Regions from separate parts of the Actinoplanes sp. NPDC004185 genome, predicted to be linked through region 3. Evidence: riboswitches for the same ligand, from Rfam matches in the RefSeq annotation. Region 3 holds a riboswitch; each other region holds the start of a gene.
What was found. A riboswitch is a leader RNA that binds a small molecule or an ion and turns the genes downstream of it on or off. The one in region 3 is predicted to bind cobalamin.
Positions count from the first base shown of each region.

Region 1: it holds a riboswitch for cobalamin, as region 3 does, so the genes downstream of both, bluB (5,6-dimethylbenzimidazole synthase) here and ACWEOZ_RS22400 (ribonucleoside-diphosphate reductase subunit alpha) in region 3, are expected to answer to the same signal.
Region 2: it holds a riboswitch for cobalamin, as region 3 does, so the genes downstream of both, ACWEOZ_RS39400 (VWA domain-containing protein) here and ACWEOZ_RS22400 (ribonucleoside-diphosphate reductase subunit alpha) in region 3, are expected to answer to the same signal.

Region 1 covers NZ_JBSGFR010000064.1:28,981-32,247, forward strand. The annotation lists gene ACWEOZ_RS39835 (fatty acid desaturase family protein) at 1-349, shown strand, start outside; gene ACWEOZ_RS39840 (D-arabinono-1,4-lactone oxidase) at 373-1,617, shown strand; cobalamin riboswitch at 1,727-1,929, shown strand; gene bluB (5,6-dimethylbenzimidazole synthase) at 1,967-2,593, shown strand; gene ACWEOZ_RS39850 (cyclic-phosphate processing receiver domain-containing protein) at 2,627-3,001, shown strand; gene ACWEOZ_RS39855 (VOC family protein) at 3,106-3,267, opposite strand, start outside.
Region 2 covers NZ_JBSGFR010000062.1:30,790-34,056, reverse strand. The annotation lists gene ACWEOZ_RS39410 (hypothetical protein) at 1-137, shown strand, start outside; gene ACWEOZ_RS39405 (gluconokinase) at 226-1,797, shown strand; cobalamin riboswitch at 1,981-2,107, shown strand; gene ACWEOZ_RS39400 (VWA domain-containing protein) at 2,139-3,267, shown strand, end outside.
Region 3 covers NZ_JBSGFR010000021.1:97,216-100,482, forward strand. The annotation lists gene recA (recombinase RecA) at 1-142, opposite strand, end outside; gene ACWEOZ_RS22390 (DUF3046 domain-containing protein) at 341-541, opposite strand; gene ACWEOZ_RS22395 (UdgX family uracil-DNA binding protein) at 687-1,349, opposite strand; cobalamin riboswitch at 1,463-1,674, shown strand; gene ACWEOZ_RS22400 (ribonucleoside-diphosphate reductase subunit alpha) at 1,807-3,267, shown strand, end outside.

The DNA of each region.
Region 1 (3,267 bases), on a different contig from region 3:
CTCGGCCAACATCGACGGCAACCGGGCGATGCACATCATGACCGGCAACCTGTCGTACCAGATCGAGCACCACCTGTTCCCGGACCTGCCCAGCAACCGGTACCAGGAGATCGCGCCGCAGATCCGCGACCTGTTCCAGCGCTACGGGCTCTCGTACGTCAGTGGCTCGCTGCCCCGCCAGGTCGGCTCCGCCTGGTACAAGGTCTTCCGGCTCGCGCTGCCGAACCGCGGTGCGGCCAAGGCCCTCGCCGACGGCCCGCGCCCGGCCAGCGGCCGCAAGGCCAAGGCGACCCGCTGGCAGCGCCCGGTCACCGAGGCCCCGGCCGAGCCCGTAGCTGTGAACTCCTGACCGGTACGGCCTAGGCTGGTCCGGTGAGCAACGTGGTGACCAACTGGGCCGGCAACATCACCTTCGGCGCCCGCCGGCTGCACCGGCCGGCGGCGCTGCCGGAGCTACGGGAGATCCTCCGGGCCGGCGGCCCGCTGCGGGTCCTGGGCAGCGGGCACTCCTTCAACCGGATGGCCGACACGACCGGCGACCTGATCAGCCTGATCAGCATGCCCCGGGTCGTGGAGATCGCCGAGGACCGCACGACGGTACGGGTGGACGGCGGCGCCCGCTACGGCGACCTGGTGGCGTACCTGGACGCCGCGGGCCTTGCGCTGCACAACACGGCATCGCTGCCCCACATCTCGGTCGCCGGTGCGGTCACCACCGCCACCCACGGCTCCGGCGTGCGCAACCGCAACCTGGCCGCCTCGGTCGCGGCTATCGAGCTGATCCGCGGCGACGGTGAGCTGGTCACGCTGCGCCGCGGCGACGACGACTTCGCCGGCGCCGTGGTCGGCCTGGGCGCCCTCGGGGTGGTCACCGCGCTGACCCTGGACGTGGTGCCCGCGTTCGAGATCCGCCAGTACGTCTACGACGACCTGCCCCGCGCCTCGCTGGAGCAGCAGCTGCCGGAGATCCTGGCGGCCGGCTACAGCGTCAGCCTGTTCACCAACTGGCGGAGCGCGGACATCAACCACGCCTGGTTCAAGCGCACCGACGAGCTGCCCGACGGCCCGATGTTCGGCGCCCGGCCGGCTGACGGCAAGCGCCACCCGGTGCCCGGCGTGCCGGCGGACAACAGCACCGAGCAGTTCGGCGTGCCCGGCCCGTGGCACGCCCGGCTGCCGCACTTCAAGATGGAGTTCAACCCGAGCACCGGCGCGGAGCTGCAGTCGGAGTGGATGGTCCCGTTCGACCGCGCGCTGGAGGCGATCGACGCGGTGGCCCGGGTCCGCGAGAAAATCGTGCCGGTCCTGCAGGTGAACGAGATCCGCACGGTGGCGGCGGACGACCTGTGGCTGAGCATGAACCACGAACGCGACAGCCTCGGCCTGCACTTCACCTGGATCGCGGACACGGCGGCGGTCCTGCCCGCGGTGGCGGCGTTGGAGGAGCAGCTCGCGCCGCTGGAGGCCCGCCCCCACTGGGGCAAGGTCTTCACCCAGGACGCGGCCACGGTGCGCAGCCGCTATCCCCGCTTCGCGGACTTCCAGGCCCTGGTCGCCAAGTACGACCCCCAGGGCACCTTCCGCAACCCCTGGCTCGACGACATCCTGGGCCGCTGACACCCCGTCCCTCGAGGTACTTCGCCACGGCGCCGAGCGGGCCCGGGCTGCCGTGCTCGCCGGGTGCCCTCGTTTCTGGCGCGCCGCCCGCGGCGGTAGCGTGTCGCCCGGCACGAACTTGTTGCGAGGTGCCCCGCCCCCGGGCGGGGAGAATCGGGAAGCCGGTGGAAATCCGGCACGGGCCCGCCGCGGTGACCGGGGAGCTGCCGCCCACGCGCATCCTGTGCGCAGCCACTGGCCGGCCGGCTGGGAAGGCGGGCGGTGAGGCGCTGATCCGGGAGTCCGAAGACCGGCCTCGCGTCCGGCGGCCCCGGCGTGTCCGGGGCCCGAGCGCAGCGGGAGCCTGCCCATGAGCCACGACCTGTACGAGACCATTCACCGCCGTCGCGACGTCCGCGGCCAGTTCACCGGCGCGCCCCTGCCGGGCGCCGTACTCGACCGGATCCTGACGGCGGCGCACGCCGCCCCCAGCGTCGGACTGTCGCAGCCGTGGGACTTCATCCTGGTCCGCGACCCGCAGCTGCGGCAGACGTTCCACCGGCACGTGCACACCGAACGGGAGACCTTCGCCGCCACCCTCGACCACGAGGCGGCCGGGCGGTTCGCCGGCATCAAAATCGACGGGATCCTGGAGTCGACACTGTCGGTCGTGGTGACCTACGACGCCGCCCGGGGCGGGCCGGCGGTGCTGGGCCGGCACGCCATCACGGAGGCCGGGCTCTACTCGGTGTGCCTGGCCATTCAGAACCTCTGGCTGGCCGCCACGGCCGAGGGGCTGGGGGTCGGGTGGGTGTCCTTCTACCGCGAGGAGTTCGTGCGCGACCTGCTGGGCATCCCGGAAGGGGTGCGGCCGGTCGCCTGGCTGTGTCTCGGCCCGGTGAGTCACCTGGAGGACGAGCCGGACCTGGAACGACATGGCTGGCGGCGACGCCGGCCGTTGTCCCTGGCCCTGCACGCGGACCGCTGGGGCGGCTGATCCCGGCCAGGCCCGAACCGGGATCATCGTGCGATGACCGACCACAAGCCGGCGATCGTCCTCGTCGACGATCTCCGCTCCTTCGTCGACGGCCGTCGAGCCGAGGTAGCTCGCACCAGTGCGGCGGGAGTCGAGCTGCTCGACCGACCCCGGAGCCACCGGCTCGACGAACTCTGGCTGGATCACGATCTGGGCGACGACGACACCATCTGGCCGGTCGTGGAAATCCTCGAGCGGGCTGCGTTCGAGGGCCGGCCTCTCGATGTCGGTGTCGTCATCATCCACTCGGCCAATCCCGCGGGAGCCGCGAAGATGGCGCAGGTTCTCCGACGGTGGGACTATCCGGTCCGCATCGCTTCGGGTGACCCCGCCGTGGGTTACGTCGACGGATCGGGCGCCGGTGGATGACCTGACTCAGCGACCGACCAGAACGCCGCTCCGCGGCAGATCCGGATGCGAGGCCTCGCTGTTGCTGCGAGCGCGGAGTCACAGGGCCTCCTCCAGGTAGGCCGTCACATCGTCCTCGCGGGAGTTCCGAGAAGGTCCCACCGGTTACCGGCGATGTCAAGGAAGACCGCCACCCGGCCGTACGGTTCGGCGCGAGGCTCACGAACGAACGTCACCCCGGCTGCCGTCATCTTTCGGTACGCCGCGTCGAAGTCGTCGACACGAAG
Region 2 (3,267 bases), on a different contig from region 3:
CGGGCCGGCTGCGCTACCGCGTGGCTGGCGGCACGTGGCTGCCCGTCACCGGCGACGCGGCGCTGCTGCCCGCCGCGGCCGACGAGGCCGAGGTGACCACCGCGCGAGGACAGGCAGTCCGGGTGCGACTCGCCTAAGGTCGGGGGACAGGTGTCCGGTCCCCCGCCCGCCCGGCTTGAGGTGCGCGATGACCGGGCATGTCTGTCGGCGATCAGGGGAGGCTGCATGGACGTCGTCATCGGTGTCGACACCGGAACCACCGCGACCAAGGCCATCGCGGCCGGGCCGACGGGTGAGGTGCGCGCGATGGCCAGCGTGCACTACCCGCTGTCGGTGCCCGGCCCGGGGCAGGCCGAGCTCGACCCCGCGAAGCTGCGCGACGCCGCGATCGAAGCCCTGGTCACGGTGGCCAAGGAGGCCCAGGAGCGCGGCGATCGGGTCATCGCCGTGAGCCTCAGCGCGTTCCTGCACGGGCTGGTCCCGATGAACGCCGACGGCACGGCCCGCGGCCCGCTGATCACCTGGGCGGACAACCGGGCCGCCGAGCAGAGCGAGCGGATCGTGACGTCCGGCCGGGCGAAGGACCTGCAGGCCCGCACCGGTACGCCCGTGCACCCGATGTCCCCGCTGACCAAGCTCGCCTGGTGGGGGGCCACCGACCCGGCCGTCCTGCGGGACACACCGCGGTGGGGCGGCGTCAAGGAGATCGTCCTGGCGGGCCTCGCGGACGAGGGCTTCCTGCTGGACCTGTCGGTCGCCTCCGGCACCGGCATGTACGACATCCACCAGCGGCGCTGGGACCCCGAGGCTCTCGAGCTGGCCGGAATCCCGGAGAGCCGGCTGGCCGAGGTCGTGCCGACCACCCGGCAGCTGCGCCTCAACCGGGAGGTGGCGGTCGCGGCCGGGCTCCCGCCGGACCTGCCCCTGATCATCGGGGCCGCCGACGGACCGCTGGCCAACCTGGGCGTGGGCGCGACGCCGGTCGGGGTGGCCGCCGTGTCCCTCGGCACCAGCGGCGCCCTGCGCACCGTCGTGCACGGCCCGACCGCGGACAAGGCGGGCCGGCTGTTCTGCTACGCGCTGACCGAGGACCGCTGGGTGGTCGGCGGCGCCATCAACAACGCCGGCTCCGTGGTCCGCTGGGCCGGCCAGACCTTCGCGGGCGGCTTCGACCGGCCCACCGCGGAGGGCGAGGACGCCGACGTCCGCGACGCCGCCCTGCTGACCGAGGCGGCGGGGGTGGAGCCGGGCAGCGAAGGGCTGCTCTGCCTGCCGTACCTGCTGGGTGAACGGGCGCCGTGGTGGCGTGGGGGGATGCGCGGGGCGTACATCGGCCTGCGCCGCGAGCACGGCCGGGCCCACCTGGTCCGGGCCGCGGTCGAGGGGGTGTGCCAGCAGCTGGCGCTGGTCCGCGACACGTTCGCCGACGAGGGCATCGAGATGACCGAGGTCCGGGCCACCGGCGGGGCGGTCGCGTCGGAGCTGTGGGTCGGCATCCTGGCCGCGGCGCTGGACCTGCCGGTCGCGATCGCCGACACGCCGGAGGGGACGGCGCTGGGCGCCTGCCTGCTGGCCCGGCACGCGCTGGGGGAGCTGCCGGACCTGGACGAGGCGGCGGCGCTGGTGGCGATCTCCGAGCACGAACGGCCGGACCCGCGCAACGCCGGCCTGTACCGGCGGATGCGGCCGCTGGTGGAGCAGTCAGCGCTGGCGGTCACCGATGTGCTCAAGGAGCTGGACAAGCTGGCTCCCGAGCCGCTGCCCGACACGGAGAAGGCGCTGCCGGGCGTCGGCTGAGCAGCTCGCCCCGGTCTTTCCCGCCGTGCCCGGCCGGCCGCGGGCTTTCCTCGCTCGCGGCTCGGCCCGGTCTGTCTCGCCGTGCTCGGCCGGGCGCGGCCTTGTCACCCGCTCGCGGCTCGGCCGGGTGGTGGGCCGGGCCGGGGTGAGGATGCCCACCCGGCCCCGCGTTGACGGCGTACCGGGCCGTGAGAAAGAGTGGCTCGCGAGCGGCAGTGGAGGAACCCGGTGGGAGACCGGGACGGTCCCGCCACTGTGACCGGGGTCCGCCCCGGAAGTCAGGCGACTCCGGCCGCTCGTACCTTCCACACGCGGGCGCGGACCCGCGGAAAGGACCGGGCGTGACGCCGTACCCGTTCTCTGCCGTCGTCGGCCTCGACGACCTGCGGCTCGCGCTGCTGCTGACCGCTGTGTCCCCCGCCGTCGGCGGGGTCCTGGTCCGCGGCGAGAAGGGCACGGCGAAATCCACGGTCGTCCGGGCCCTGGCCACCCTGCTGCCCGAGGTCGACGTGGTCCGCGGCTGCCGCTTCGCCTGCGACCCGGCCGCGCCCGACCCGGGCTGTCCCGACGGGCCGCACGAGCCCGGCGCGCCGCACGGCCACCGTCCCGCCACCCTGGTCGAGCTGCCCGTCGGTGCCACCGAGGACCGGGTCGTCGGCACCCTGGACATCCAGCGTGCGCTGGCCGACGGCGTCAAGGCGTACGAGCCGGGTCTGCTCGCCGCCGCCCACCGCGGCGCCCTCTACGTCGACGAGGTCAACCTGCTGCCCGACCACCTGGTGGATCTGCTGCTCGACGCGGCCGCGATGGGCCGCGCCCACGTCGAGCGCGACGGGGTGTCGGTCAAGCACGCGGCCCGGTTCCTGCTGGTCGGCACGATGAACCCCGAGGAGGGCGAGCCCCGCCCGCAGCTGGTCGACCGGTTCGGCCTGGTCGTGACGGTCGCCGCCCCGCGTGACGCGAAGCTGCGGGCCGAGGTGGTCCGGCGCCGCCTGGCGTACGAGGCCGGGCCCGAGGCGTTCGCGACCCGGTTCGCGGCCGACGAGAAGGCCCTGGCCGAGCGGATCCTGGCCGCCCGGGAGGCGGTGCCGTCCGTGCGGCTGCCGGACGCCGAGCTGGACCGGATCGCGCGGGTGTGCCTGGCCTACGGTGTCGACGGGATGCGCGCGGACATCGTCGTGGCGCGGTGCGCGGTGGCCCTGGCGGCGTGGCACGGCCGCGATCGGGTGACGGCCGAGGACATCCGGGATGCGGCGCGGCTCGCATTGCCGCACCGGCGTCGCAAGGATCCGCTCGACCCGCCGGGCACCGATGAGGAGCGGTTGGAAGAGGCGTTGGACCAGGCCGCTCAGGATGACCCGAATGACGATCCGCCGCCGGAGGACGGCCCGGACGGACCCGACCCCGGCGGCCCTGACTCCGGCGGCCCTGAATCCGGCGGCCCTGAATCGCGCGGGTCGGAGTCCGGCG
Region 3 (3,267 bases):
GGGCGATGGAGCCGGTGGGGATGACGGCCATCTGGATGACGGGTCGTTCCCCGAGGCGCATCACCGAACCCTTGCCGAACTGCTTGTCGATCTGCGCGAGAGCAAGATCTAGCGCCTTGTCCCGATCAGGTCCTGCCACCATGTCCGCCACCCCTGTATTCGACTTTCCGGGCGTCTTCGCCGAAGAGCTTCTGTTCACCACGCGAGCCACGCTAGACCTAGGGTCTGACAAAAACCGGTGCCCGGCCGTGCCCTGTGGATGACCACGCCGCTGAGGACAATAGCCGAACAGGTGTACGACTACGAGCGACACGCCAGAACAAGCGTACGAAAAAAGGGGTCAGTGCAGCCTGGCAGGCACCCGATCGGGGTACGAAGAAACCACCGCACGCCAGATAGTAACCGTCTCCACACCCTGAGCTATGGATTCGTTAATGGTGCGCCCGTCGAGCGCCGCAAAACTCTGATCCGCGGCGAGACTCCGCGCATATCCGGGGCCGAAGGCCTGTTCGAGGCGCCCCCAGAAGTCTGTCAACCGCACGGGAAAAGCCTACCCGCGGCCTCTCACCGGCCCCGGTCGACGGCACGCTGAGACGCACATCACTATGTGCTGGTGACAGTGGACGTTCTCGACCGGCAGACCGGCACACCATGGCAACCAACACTGCCGCGAACCACCTGTGCGGTCAGCCCAGGACTGTCGCCGCGACCTTGAGGTCGTCGACCAGGCCGTTGTAGGCGGCGTCCCGGTCGTCGGCTCGCAGCACCGCGGACGGGTGGATGGTGGCCAGGGCCCGCGACTCGGCGACCGGGAAGTCCTGCGGGCGCTGCGCCGACGCCGGCCAGGGCAGCAGCTCGCCGCGGGACCTGGTGACCCGGAACGAAGGTCCGAACAGGGCCTTGGCCGCGGTGGCCCCGAGCGCCACCACCAGGTCCGGCTTCAGCTGGGAGAATTCGGCGACCAGCCACGGCCGGCAGGCCGTGATGTGGGCCGGGCCCGGCGTCTGGTGGATGCGCCGCTTGCCCCGCAGCTCGAAGCGGAAATGCTTCACGGTGTTGGTCAGGTAGATGATCGACGGGTCGATGCCCGCGTCGCCCACCGCGTCGCGGAGCAGCCGGCCGGCCGGGCCCACAAAGGGCAGGCCCTGTTGGTCCTCGATGTCGCCGGGCTGCTCCCCCACCAGCACCAGCCGGGCATGTTCGGCGCCGCGGCCGAAGACCACCTGGGTGGCGTCCTCGTAGAGCTCGCAACCGCGGCAGCCGGGAGCCGCCGCTTTGAGCTCGTCGAGGCTCTTCGCGTCGGCCGGGATGAATTCCTGGGCACCGGGCGGGGCTTGCGTCGTGGCCATGCACCCGTTCTACCCCGTCGCGTCCGGTCCACGCGCGCAGGCTCAGCCGATCGGGCATGATCCGACACGCCGACACGACATGTGGTGTTGTACAACGGCTGTCGCACCTAGATATGGTGTTGCTCGCAGCTGGTTCGCCCGTCCCTCCAGGACGGCGCGAGGCAAGAGGGAACCCGGTGGGAGACCGGGACTGCCCCCGCAGCGGTGAGCGGGAACGACCGCCGTCATCAAGCACTGGGCCCGGGCCCGGGAAGCGACGGCCAGTAGGCGACCGGCAACGGTCAGGCCCGCGAGTCCGAAGACCTGCCAGCGCGCCGCACGCTTTCGCGTGCGGCGGTCCGAGGCCGCGTGGGACGGCCGACGCCACTTCAGGTGTACGCGCACAGCCGCGTCCACCGGCGTCCTCCTGCGCGCCCGAAGACCGTTCCGCCGACGGGCTCGCGAGGAGAGAGAGTTCATGACGGTCATGCAGGACAAGACTGCGTACGATCCGGCCGTGCCGGAGCAACGCCGGCACGCGATGCAGGTGCGCAAGCGCAATGGTGAGACCGAGTCGGTCGACGTCAACAAGATCGTGCGGGCGGTCGAGCGCTGGGTCGCCGACCTGGACGAAGTGGATCCGCTGCGGGTGGCGACCAGGACCATCAGCGGGCTCTACGACGGTGCGACCACCGCGGAGCTGGACAAGCTGTCGATCCAGACGGCCGCGGAGCTGATCGGTGAGGAGCCGCAATACTCGCGTCTGGCGGCCCGGCTGCTGGCGGCCTTCATCGACAAGGAGGTGCGCGGGCAGGGCATCGCCAGCTTCAGCCAGGCCATCGCCCGCGGCCACGCGGAAGGGCTGATCGGCGACGCGACGGCTGCCTTCGTGGCCGAGAACGCCCGCAAGCTCGACGATGCCGTGGACCCGGCCGGCGATCTGCGCTTCGAGTACTTCGGGTTGCGGACCGTCGCCGACCGCTACCTGCTGCGGCATCCGCAGTCCCGGCTGGTCGTGGAGACGCCGCAGTACTGGCTGCTGCGGGTCGCCTGCGGGCTGTCGGCCAACGCCGGTGAGGCGATCGCGTTCTACCGGCTGATGTCGTCGCTGGCCTACCTGCCGAGCTCGCCGACACTCTTCAACTCCGGCACCCGGCACACCCAGATGTCGTCGTGCTTCCTGGTGGATTCGCCGAAGGACGAGCTGGACTCGATCTATGAGCGGTACCAGCAGGTGGCGCGGCTGTCGAAGTTCGCCGGCGGCATCGGCATCTCCTGGTCGCGGGTCCGCGGGCGCGGCGCCCTGATCCGCGGCACGAACGGTCAGTCCAACGGCATCGTGCCGTTCCTGCGCACGCTCGACGCCAGCGTGGCCGCCGTCAACCAGGGCGGCCGTCGCAAGGGCGCGGCCTGTGTCTACCTCGAGCCCTGGCACCCGGACATCGAGGAATTCCTCGAGCTGCGGGACAACACCGGCGAGGACGCCCGCCGGACGCACAACCTGAACCTGGCCAACTGGATCCCCGACGAGTTCATGCGCCGGGTCGAGGCCGACGAGATGTGGTCGCTGATCGACCCGACGGACGCACCCGAGCTGCCGGACCTGTTCGGGGCCGACTTCGACGAGGCCTACCGCGCCGCCGAGAAGAAGGCGGTCAGAATCGTCAAGGCCCGTGACCTGTACGGCCGGATGATGCGCACCCTGGCGCAGACCGGCAACGGCTGGATGACCTTCAAGGATCCGTCGAACCGGCTGAGCAATCAGACCGGCGTGCCGGGCAACACGATTCACCTGTCGAATCTGTGCACGGAGATCCTGGAAGTGAGCTCGGACGACGAGACAGCCGTCTGCAATCTGGGCTCGATCAACCTCGCCGGGCATCTGAGCGGCGACGGCGTGGACTGGGAGAAGCTGCGGGCGACGGTGCGGACGGCGGTC